Regions from separate parts of the Streptococcus sp. LPB0220 genome, predicted to be linked through region 2. Evidence: predicted binding sites of a transcription regulator. Region 2 holds the regulator's gene; the other holds the start of a gene.
The links. Region 2 encodes Rex, which represses fermentation and respiration genes when NADH is low (regulators of the CRP and FNR family bind a similar motif). Its sites were predicted from a motif close to TTGTGAANTANTTCACAA; they were not measured.
Positions count from the first base shown of each region.

Region 1 (4,541 bases), 980 kb from region 2:
GACTACGTGGCTGGTATTGGGACTCAGATTGCGGCGGTCTTTGGTTTTGTGACTAATTTCTTTGAGATGGCAACGGGTGGTAGTTACGAAAGCAACTTCATTCCGCATCTCTTCCTTCATACCTGGAGTTTGGCTCTAGAAGTGCATTACTATGTGCTCTGGGCACTTTTGGCATGGTTCTTGGCTAAGCGAGCTAAGACGGTTGGAAAATACCGAGGCATGCTCTTCTTAGCATCCAGCGGGCTCTTTCTCTTCACCTTCTTGTCCATGTTCATCCGCGCCTTTCTGACAGCCAATTTCTCTACCATCTATTTTTCTAGCTTCACTCACATCTTCCCCTTCTTTGCGGGATCATGCCTAGCAACGGTGACAGGGATTGCCAATGTCAGCCCGAACTTTACAAAGCTGGTGCAGTCTTGGAGCATGAAAAAGACCTTATCGGTCTTGGGTGGAAGCTTTGCCTTCTTGTTTGTGCTCAGTCTTTTCTTGCCATTTGATAGCTTGTGGACCTATCTGTTTGGCTTTTTAGCAGCGACAATCGCAGCTTGTGCCATGATTCTGTCGGCCCGCATTCTCCATGAAAAGACGCCAGATAAAAAAGAACCAGCCATTCTCAATTTCTTGGCAGATACCAGTTATGGTGTCTATCTTTTCCACTGGCCTTTCTTTATCATCTTCTCTCAACATTTGGGAAATATGATGGCAGCCCTTGTGACGACGATCGTTTCCTTGATTCTAACGGCTCTGTCCTTCTATATTTTGGAGCCAACCATTGCAGGCAAGGAGCCTCGTGTCTTTGGTATGAAGATGGATCTCAGCTTTTTGACCAAGCCAATCTTTTACCTCATGATTCCATTAGCTCTCTTGATGATCGGGATCTCTGCCTTTGCACCAACAGTCGGAGCTTTTGATGAGAGTTTGGTAGTGAGTGGGCTCAATCAAGCAGACAGCAAAATGCAGGTCACTCGGACGCAAGTGGACAATGCGACTGCAACAGACTATAACGTCTCAAATGGTGTGACCATGATCGGTGATTCGGTTAACTTGCGAGCGCAGGACTACCTAACCAAAGCGATCCCGGGCATCCAGATCGATGCAGTGGTGAGCCGTCAGTTGGAAAATGGAATGAAGGTCTTTGAGACCGATATCTCCAATAAAGTTCTCCTAAAAAATGTGGTCATTGCCCTAGGAACCAATACTGTAAGCAACTACAAAGAATTGCTGGATCAGTATGTTGAGAAACTTCCAAAAGGCCGTCGCTTGATCCTTGTGACACCATATGATGGGCGCTATGCCAACGATCAGTCCAGTGAATCGGTTCAAACGCGTCTTTATGAGTTGGAACTAGCTAAGAAATACGACTTTATCACCATTGCGGACTGGTACCAAGTAGCAATTGAAAATCCAAACATTTGGGTGGGAACAGACTCTGTTCACTTCAATATGGAAACCAATGGTGGGGAACTCTATGCTCAAACAGTCAAAGAAGCCCTTGATAAGGCCGAAAAGGGTCCGGTCAAGAAGTAACAATGCTTCTCTGAAACTGAAACAAAACAAATCCTAACAAAATAAAACAAAAAGCAACTTTTTACTTGTAAAAAGCTGCTTTTTTTAGTAAGATTAAGAAAACGCTTACAAAAATCAATTGAAAATATCACTTTGTGAAGAAAAAATTTTTTAATTATTTCTTCACAATTTTGCTAAAGAATTGCTTTCACAGCAATACGATTGATAAAGTTTTCACAAACTTCGAAAAATTCTTTGTGAAAGTTGCTTGGAAGTGTTTACAAAAATCTCAAAATAGAGTACAATTATATTGTGAAATAATTAACAAATCGAAATTTCTTACACTATTCTTGAAAATTTCCGAAAACATGAAAAAGTTCTAGAAAAGGATAAGGGTTTCAAACATTGGAGGAAAGCATCAAATGGCTGATAAAAAAACTCTCTCACCTGAAGAAAAGAAACTCGCTGCTGAAAAACACGTAGACGAGTTGGTGCAAAAAGCGCTGGTGGCGCTTGAAGAAATGCGCAAATTGAACCAGGAGCAAGTGGACTACATTGTAGCGAAAGCATCTGTAGCTGCTCTTGACGCACACGGTGAGCTTGCTCTTCATGCTTATGAAGAAACTGGTCGTGGGGTCTTTGAAGACAAGGCAACAAAAAACTTATTCGCTTGTGAACACGTTGTGAACAACATGCGTCACACCAAGACAGTTGGGGTCATTTCAGAAGATGACGTCACTGGTTTAACGCTGATTGCAGAGCCAGTCGGAGTTGTCTGCGGGATCACTCCTACAACCAACCCTACTTCAACAGCAATCTTTAAAGCATTGATTTCCTTGAAGACACGGAACCCTATCGTCTTTGCCTTCCACCCATCTGCTCAAGAATCATCTGCTCATGCGGCACGAATCGTCCGCGATGCGGCAATTGCAGCTGGAGCACCTGAGAACTGTGTGCAATGGATTACCCAACCTTCTATGGAAGCAACCAGTGCCCTTATGAACCATGAAGGAGTTGCTACGATCCTTGCGACCGGTGGTAACGCCATGGTGAAAGCTGCTTATTCTTGTGGAAAACCAGCTCTTGGGGTTGTTGCCGGAAACGTGCCTGCTTACGTTGAAAAATCAGCCAACATCCGCCAAGCAGCACACGATATCGTCATGTCTAAATCATTTGACAACGGTATGGTCTGTGCGTCTGAACAAGCGGTCATCATAGATAAAGAAATCTACGATGAGTTTGTTGAAGAATTCAAATCTTACCACACTTACTTTGTTAACAAAAAAGAAAAAGCCCTTCTTGAAGAGTTCTGCTTCGGCGTAAAAGCCAACAGCAAGAACTGCGCGGGTGCGAAATTGAATGCGGACATCGTTGGGAAACCAGCAGCATGGATCGCTGAACAAGCTGGCTTCACTGTACCAGAAGGAACCAATATCCTTGCAGCAGAATGTAAAGAAGTTGGTGAAAAAGAACCGTTGACTCGTGAAAAATTGTCACCAGTCATCGCTGTTTTGAAATCTGAAAGCCGTGAAGACGGAATTAACAAAGCTCGCCAAATGGTTGAATTCAACGGCCTTGGTCACTCAGCAGCCATCCATACTGCTGATGAAGAATTGACCAAAGAATTTGGTAAAGCAGTTAAAGCTATTCGTGTGATCTGCAACTCTCCTTCGACTTTCGGTGGTATCGGGGATGTTTACAATGCCTTCTTGCCATCATTAACACTTGGATGTGGTTCTTACGGACGCAACTCTGTTGGGGACAACGTTAGTGCCATCAACCTCTTGAATATCAAAAAAGTCGGACGCCGGAGAAATAACATGCAATGGATGAAACTTCCTTCAAAAACATACTTTGAACGTGATTCAATTGAATACCTACAAAAATGTCGTGACGTTGAACGTGTCATGATCGTTACAGACCACGCTATGGTAGAGCTTGGTTTCCTTGATCGTATCATCGAACAGCTTGACCTTCGTCGCAACAAGGTGGTTTACCAAATCTTTGCAGACGTAGAACCAGATCCAGATATCACAACTGTTGAACGTGGTACAGAGATCATGCGTGCCTTCAAACCAGATACGATCATTGCTCTCGGTGGTGGATCACCAATGGATGCGGCCAAAGTTATGTGGCTCTTCTACGAACAACCAGAAGTGGACTTCCGTGACTTGGTACAAAAATTCATGGATATCCGTAAACGTGCCTTCAAGTTCCCATTGCTTGGTAAGAAGACTAAATTTATTGCGATCCCAACAACATCTGGTACAGGATCTGAAGTAACTCCATTTGCCGTTATCTCTGATAAAGCAAACAACCGTAAATACCCAATCGCAGACTACTCATTGACTCCAACAGTTGCCATCGTAGACCCTGCCTTGGTATTGACAGTTCCAGGATCTGTTGCAGCAGACACTGGTATGGACGTCTTGACGCACGCGACAGAAGCTTACGTATCACAAATGGCTAGCGACTTCACAGATGGTCTTGCTCTTCAAGCTATTAAACTTGTCTTTGAAAACTTGGAAAGCTCAGTCAAGAATGCGGACTTCCATTCACGCGAAAAGATGCACAATGCGTCAACCATCGCAGGTATGGCCTTCGCCAATGCCTTCCTCGGTATTTCTCACTCAATGGCCCACAAGATCGGTGCGCAATTCCACACCATCCACGGACGGACCAATGCCATCTTGCTTCCATACGTTATCCGCTACAACGGTACACGCCCAGCTAAGACAGCTACATGGCCTAAGTACAACTACTACCGTGCAGATGAAAAATACCAAGATATCGCTCGTATGCTAGGACTTCCATGCTCTACTCCAGAAGAAGCCGTTGAAGCTTACGCAAAAGCTGTATACGAACTCGGTGAACGCTGTGGTATCGAAATGAACTTCAAAGCACAAGGCATCGATGAAAAAGAATGGAAGAAACATTCTCGTGAATTGGCCTTCCTTGCTTACGAAGATCAATGTTCGCCAGCGAACCCACGTCTTCCAATGGTAGACCATATGCAAGAAATCATCGAAGATGCA
Region 1 covers NZ_CP044230.1:59,681-64,221, forward strand. The annotation lists gene LPB220_RS00380 (acyltransferase family protein) at 1-1,527, shown strand, start outside; gene adhE (bifunctional acetaldehyde-CoA/alcohol dehydrogenase) at 1,929-4,541, shown strand, end outside.
Region 1: the regulator Rex is predicted to act here: its motif matches at 1,817-1,834, upstream of adhE (bifunctional acetaldehyde-CoA/alcohol dehydrogenase).

Region 2 (4,541 bases):
ACTGGTCCTGATGTTGTAGTCGTCAGCCCTAAAAACTCAGGTGTTAAACGGGCTCGTAGTTTAGCTGAATATCTTGATGCACCGATTGCGATCATTGATTACGAGCAAGATGATGCAAACCGTGATTATGGCTATATTATCGGGGATGTCAAAGATAAGAAAGCGATCTTGATTGACGATATCCTCAATACTGGTAAGACATTCTCAGAAGCTGCGAAAATCGTCGAACGCGAAGGTGCTACTGAAATTTATGCTGTATCAAGCCATGGTTTATTTGTAAAAGGAGCTGTTGAATTATTAGACCAAGCTCCGATCAAAGAAATCTTAGTAACCGATTCTGTTGCTCCAAATGGACCAACACCAAAAAATATTAACTATCTGACAGCTAGCGAACTGATCGCTGAAGCTATTGTTCGCATTCAAGAAAGAAAACCTGTTAGTCCTCTATTTGCCTACCACAAGAAATAAGGTCTTAATGTGATATATTTTGATAATGCCGCAACAACTCCCCTTCTACCTGAAGTCATTGATAAAATGTCTGAAACTATGAAGACCACTTTTGGAAATCCATCGAGCCTTCATGCTCATGGACGGATGGCTAGTAAACTTCTCCGAGAATCTCGCGAGCAGATTGCTCAGTCTCTCCATACTCTTCCAAATCGTATTTTCTTCACTTCAGGTGGATCAGAAAGTAATAATACCGTTATAAAAGGCTACTGCTTGAAACACCAAGCAGATGGCAAACACATCATTACGACCGCTTTGGAACACCATGCGGTTCTCGAACCCATCGAATACCTTGTAGAACGTTTCGGATTTGAAGTTACGATCGTCCAACCAAGAGATGGACGCATTCAGGCTAGTGATATCAAGGCTGCACTTAGACCGGATACCATTCTTGTCTCTACCATGTTTGCCAATAACGAGACAGGCGATCTTCTACCGATTAAAGAAATCGGAGAATTCTTAAAAGATCATCCAGCTGCCTTTCACGTTGATGCGGTCCAAGCAATCGGAAAGGTCCCTGTCTATCCCGAAGAGTTGGGAATTGATTTTCTCAGTGCTTCTGCCCACAAATTCCACGGACCAAAGGGCGTCGGTTTCCTTTATGCAACCTCCCCAGATTTTGATAATCTTTTACATGGTGGGGATCAGGAAAGTAAGATGAGAGCCAGTACGGAAAATCTCATTTCTATTGTCGGGATGGCAACCGCGCTTCAGCAAGCTACACTTCGTCAAGAAGAAAATTTCAACCAGGTTCAAAAACTCGGCCAAGAACTAGTCAATGGTTTAGGGACATACGATTACTATGTAAATGCTAGTGACGATCATCTTCCATTTGTTTGGAATCTTGGCTTCCCAGGCGTCCAAAATGATGTCTTATTGATGCGACTTGATCTTGCTGGAATTTCTGTCTCTACAGGTTCTGCTTGTACCGCTGGTACAGTTCAACCCAGCCATGTCCTTGAGGCGCTCTATGGAAAAGATAGTTCACGCCTAAAAGAATCCATTCGAATTAGTTTTTCAGAACTCAATACCATAGAGGAGGTCCAAGACTTCCTCACAAAGCTTAAAGAAATTTTATCATAGGAGAACAATATGGCTTTTGAAACAAGTGTTTCATTGAAAGACTGCAAATATACCTATAGTCTACACCCAAATGTAAAAAAATATACCTTACGTGACAATACATTCGCTGTTACAAAAGTTGGAAATTACGAGTTAAATCGTTTGCTCGAAGCCGTTCCAAATAGCGGCGAAGGCTTCCTACTTAAAATCATTTTCAATAAAGATTTGACAGGTTTTAAGATCAATATTACAGACAAGTCTGGGCTTCGCCTGGTTAATATCTTTAAAAATCCAGAAAATGATATTATCCAACAAAAATTCTATTTCTTAATGGATAGTCTCGTCGAAAGAGAAATTTTCAACAAAACAGAGGTTTAATATGGTAACCCTAACTTATATCGACGCTTACCAAGTAGAACGAACAACTACTTATCCCAACCTTGCAGCCTGCATCCTAGCTTTTTCAGGCTGTGTAACCTTGCCTGACTCTTACTCAATCGTATCCATTGAATACAAGGGAGAAAAACTCCCCTATACAGGACGAGTCGATGGACTCTATGCTTTTTTGAAAAAGGTAGAGCAAGCTGAAAACTAAGCTGATGATGATGGAACTCTCCATCGCCATCAGCTTTTTCTTTAGACAAAAATATTTTTGAAAAAACACTCTAGATAGTTGATTTTTTCACAATCTTCCTATACAATAAGAGGGAAAGGTTGTGATATTGTGAAACATGATAAAAATACTCCAATTCCACGCGCAACAGCAAAACGCTTATCGCTCTACTACCGAATTTTTAAACGCTTTAACTCTGAAAAAATAGAGCGCGCCAATTCCAAGCAAATTGCTGATGCAATTGGGATTGACTCTGCTACCGTTCGCCGAGATTTTTCTTATTTTGGTGAATTAGGAAGACGTGGATTTGGTTATGACGTAAAAAAACTGATGAACTTCTTTGCCGATCTCTTAAATGACAATGCCATTACCAATGTCGCTATTGTGGGGATCGGAAATATGGGAAGTGCGCTCCTCAACTATCGCTTCCATGAACGCAATAAGATGAAAATTGTCATGGCTTTTGATGTAGATGATCATGAACTGATTAATACCAAAAGTAAGGATGGGATCCCCATTTATGGGATTTCTACGATCAAAGAGAATCTCAAAAAAGAAGGCATTCAAACAGCAATTTTAACTGTCCCAAGTATTAAAGCGCAGGAAGTTGCTAGTCTTTTAGTAGATGCCGGTGTCAAAGGAATTCTAAGCTTTTCTCCAGTCCATCTGACAGTTCCTAAAGAGGTTGTTGTCCAATATGTCGATCTTACTAGTGAATTGCAAACACTTCTTTATTTTATGCGTAAAAACGAAGAATAAAGACTTATACTTCAACAACAAAAAGGTTGGAACAAGAAGGTTCCAACCTTTTTTATACCAAATAATCCGTTTCTTCTCGATAACTATAGTAGTTTTCTTCGGATACAATCAAATGATCCAATAGGGTCAACCCCATTACTTCACAGGCCTCTAAGACTCGCTGAGTGACTTCATCATCATTTTTACTGGGGAACACAGCACCAGATGGATGATTGTGAGCCAAGATAATGGAGGTTGCCATGTGCTTCAGTGCATAATGCAGGATTTCACGCGGCTCCGCGATACTTCGATTCACTGTTCCAATAAAGATCGTCTGTTGATGAATAATTTCATTTTGGGTATTCAAATAAAGGGCAACTAGGTGCTCCTGCTTTTTATGGCCAATTTCCTGTTGAATTTTATGGGCCAATTTCTGACTACTCATGATTTGTTCGGAACTCATTAGTTCATCTTTATGAATCCTTCGTCCAAACTCAATAACAGCCTGAAGTTCGATGGCCTTCACTCGCCCAATGCCAGAGATTTCCTGTAGCTCCTCTAGGGTTAATTGCCCTAACTCCTTTAAACTATTTACCGAGCTCAAAAGACCTTGTGCAATCTCATAAACGCTTTTTTGCTTGTTACCTGTCCGTAAGAGAATGGATAACAATTCCTGATGACTTAGCTTATCCACCCCTTCAGAAACTAAGCGCTCCCTAGGAAGCAAAGATGGTTCAATAAATGATATGTCGTACATAATTTCCTCCTCACTTATTAATTCGTAATAAATTGAGAAAATAACGACCTTTCATTATTTACTGGCGATTTCTTGCTTCAAATCATCTAACACTAAGACTTCATCTTTATTAAAGCGGATCTGATAACCTGTTTGAACTTGTTCAAGCTCCTTTAAAAACTGTTGAATTTCACAGCGGATCAAGTACTCCTGACTCTGAGGAATGGCTTCTAAGGTTTGGTAGACTTGCTCTACTTCGTAGATTCCTTTCGTAATTAATCCATTTCGTGGAAAATCATTTATTAAGAGATTATAGAAATGATGCAAGAGATGATAAATTCGCTCTTTTGTCACTATTCTACCTCCTTATCATACTCTTTCTCCTCTTATTATATACCTATTTTCCCTCAATATTATGACAAATTCCTTACATTATATTACCAATCGCTTACAATTTTACAAGAATCCTTTAGTTATTTCATGCCATACTATAAAGAAAAAAGCCCCGGCATCTCTGTACTGACCCCAAAAAGTTAGACAAATAATTTAAGTTAAGGATTTAGTCCTGTATTGCACAGGACTAAGTCCTTTTAGTTTTACCTTAATTCGTTTGTTGTTGTAATAGTCAATATAGTTTACAATAGCTTGTTCCAATTGGTTAAGTGACTTAAATGTATTCTCGTAACCATAAAACATTTCCGATTTCAAAATGCCAAAGAAGGATTCCATCATGCCGTTGTCTGGGCTGTTTCCTTTACGTGACATGGACGGTTGAATTCCTTTATCCTCTAAAAAACGATGATAATACTGGTGTTGATACTGCCATCCTTGATCACTATGAAGAATTGTATTTGTGTAATGATTCTCAGTAAAGGCCTGGTCTAA
Region 2 covers NZ_CP044230.1:1,035,769-1,040,309, reverse strand. The annotation lists gene LPB220_RS05520 (ribose-phosphate diphosphokinase) at 1-468, shown strand, start outside; gene LPB220_RS05515 (cysteine desulfurase family protein) at 478-1,590, shown strand; gene LPB220_RS05510 (DUF1831 domain-containing protein) at 1,600-1,947, shown strand; gene LPB220_RS05505 (DUF4649 family protein) at 1,949-2,164, shown strand; gene LPB220_RS05500 (redox-sensing transcriptional repressor Rex) at 2,294-2,941, shown strand; gene radC (RadC family protein) at 2,994-3,677, opposite strand; gene LPB220_RS05490 (hypothetical protein) at 3,732-4,010, opposite strand; one part of gene LPB220_RS05485 (IS3 family transposase) at 4,203-4,541, opposite strand, start outside.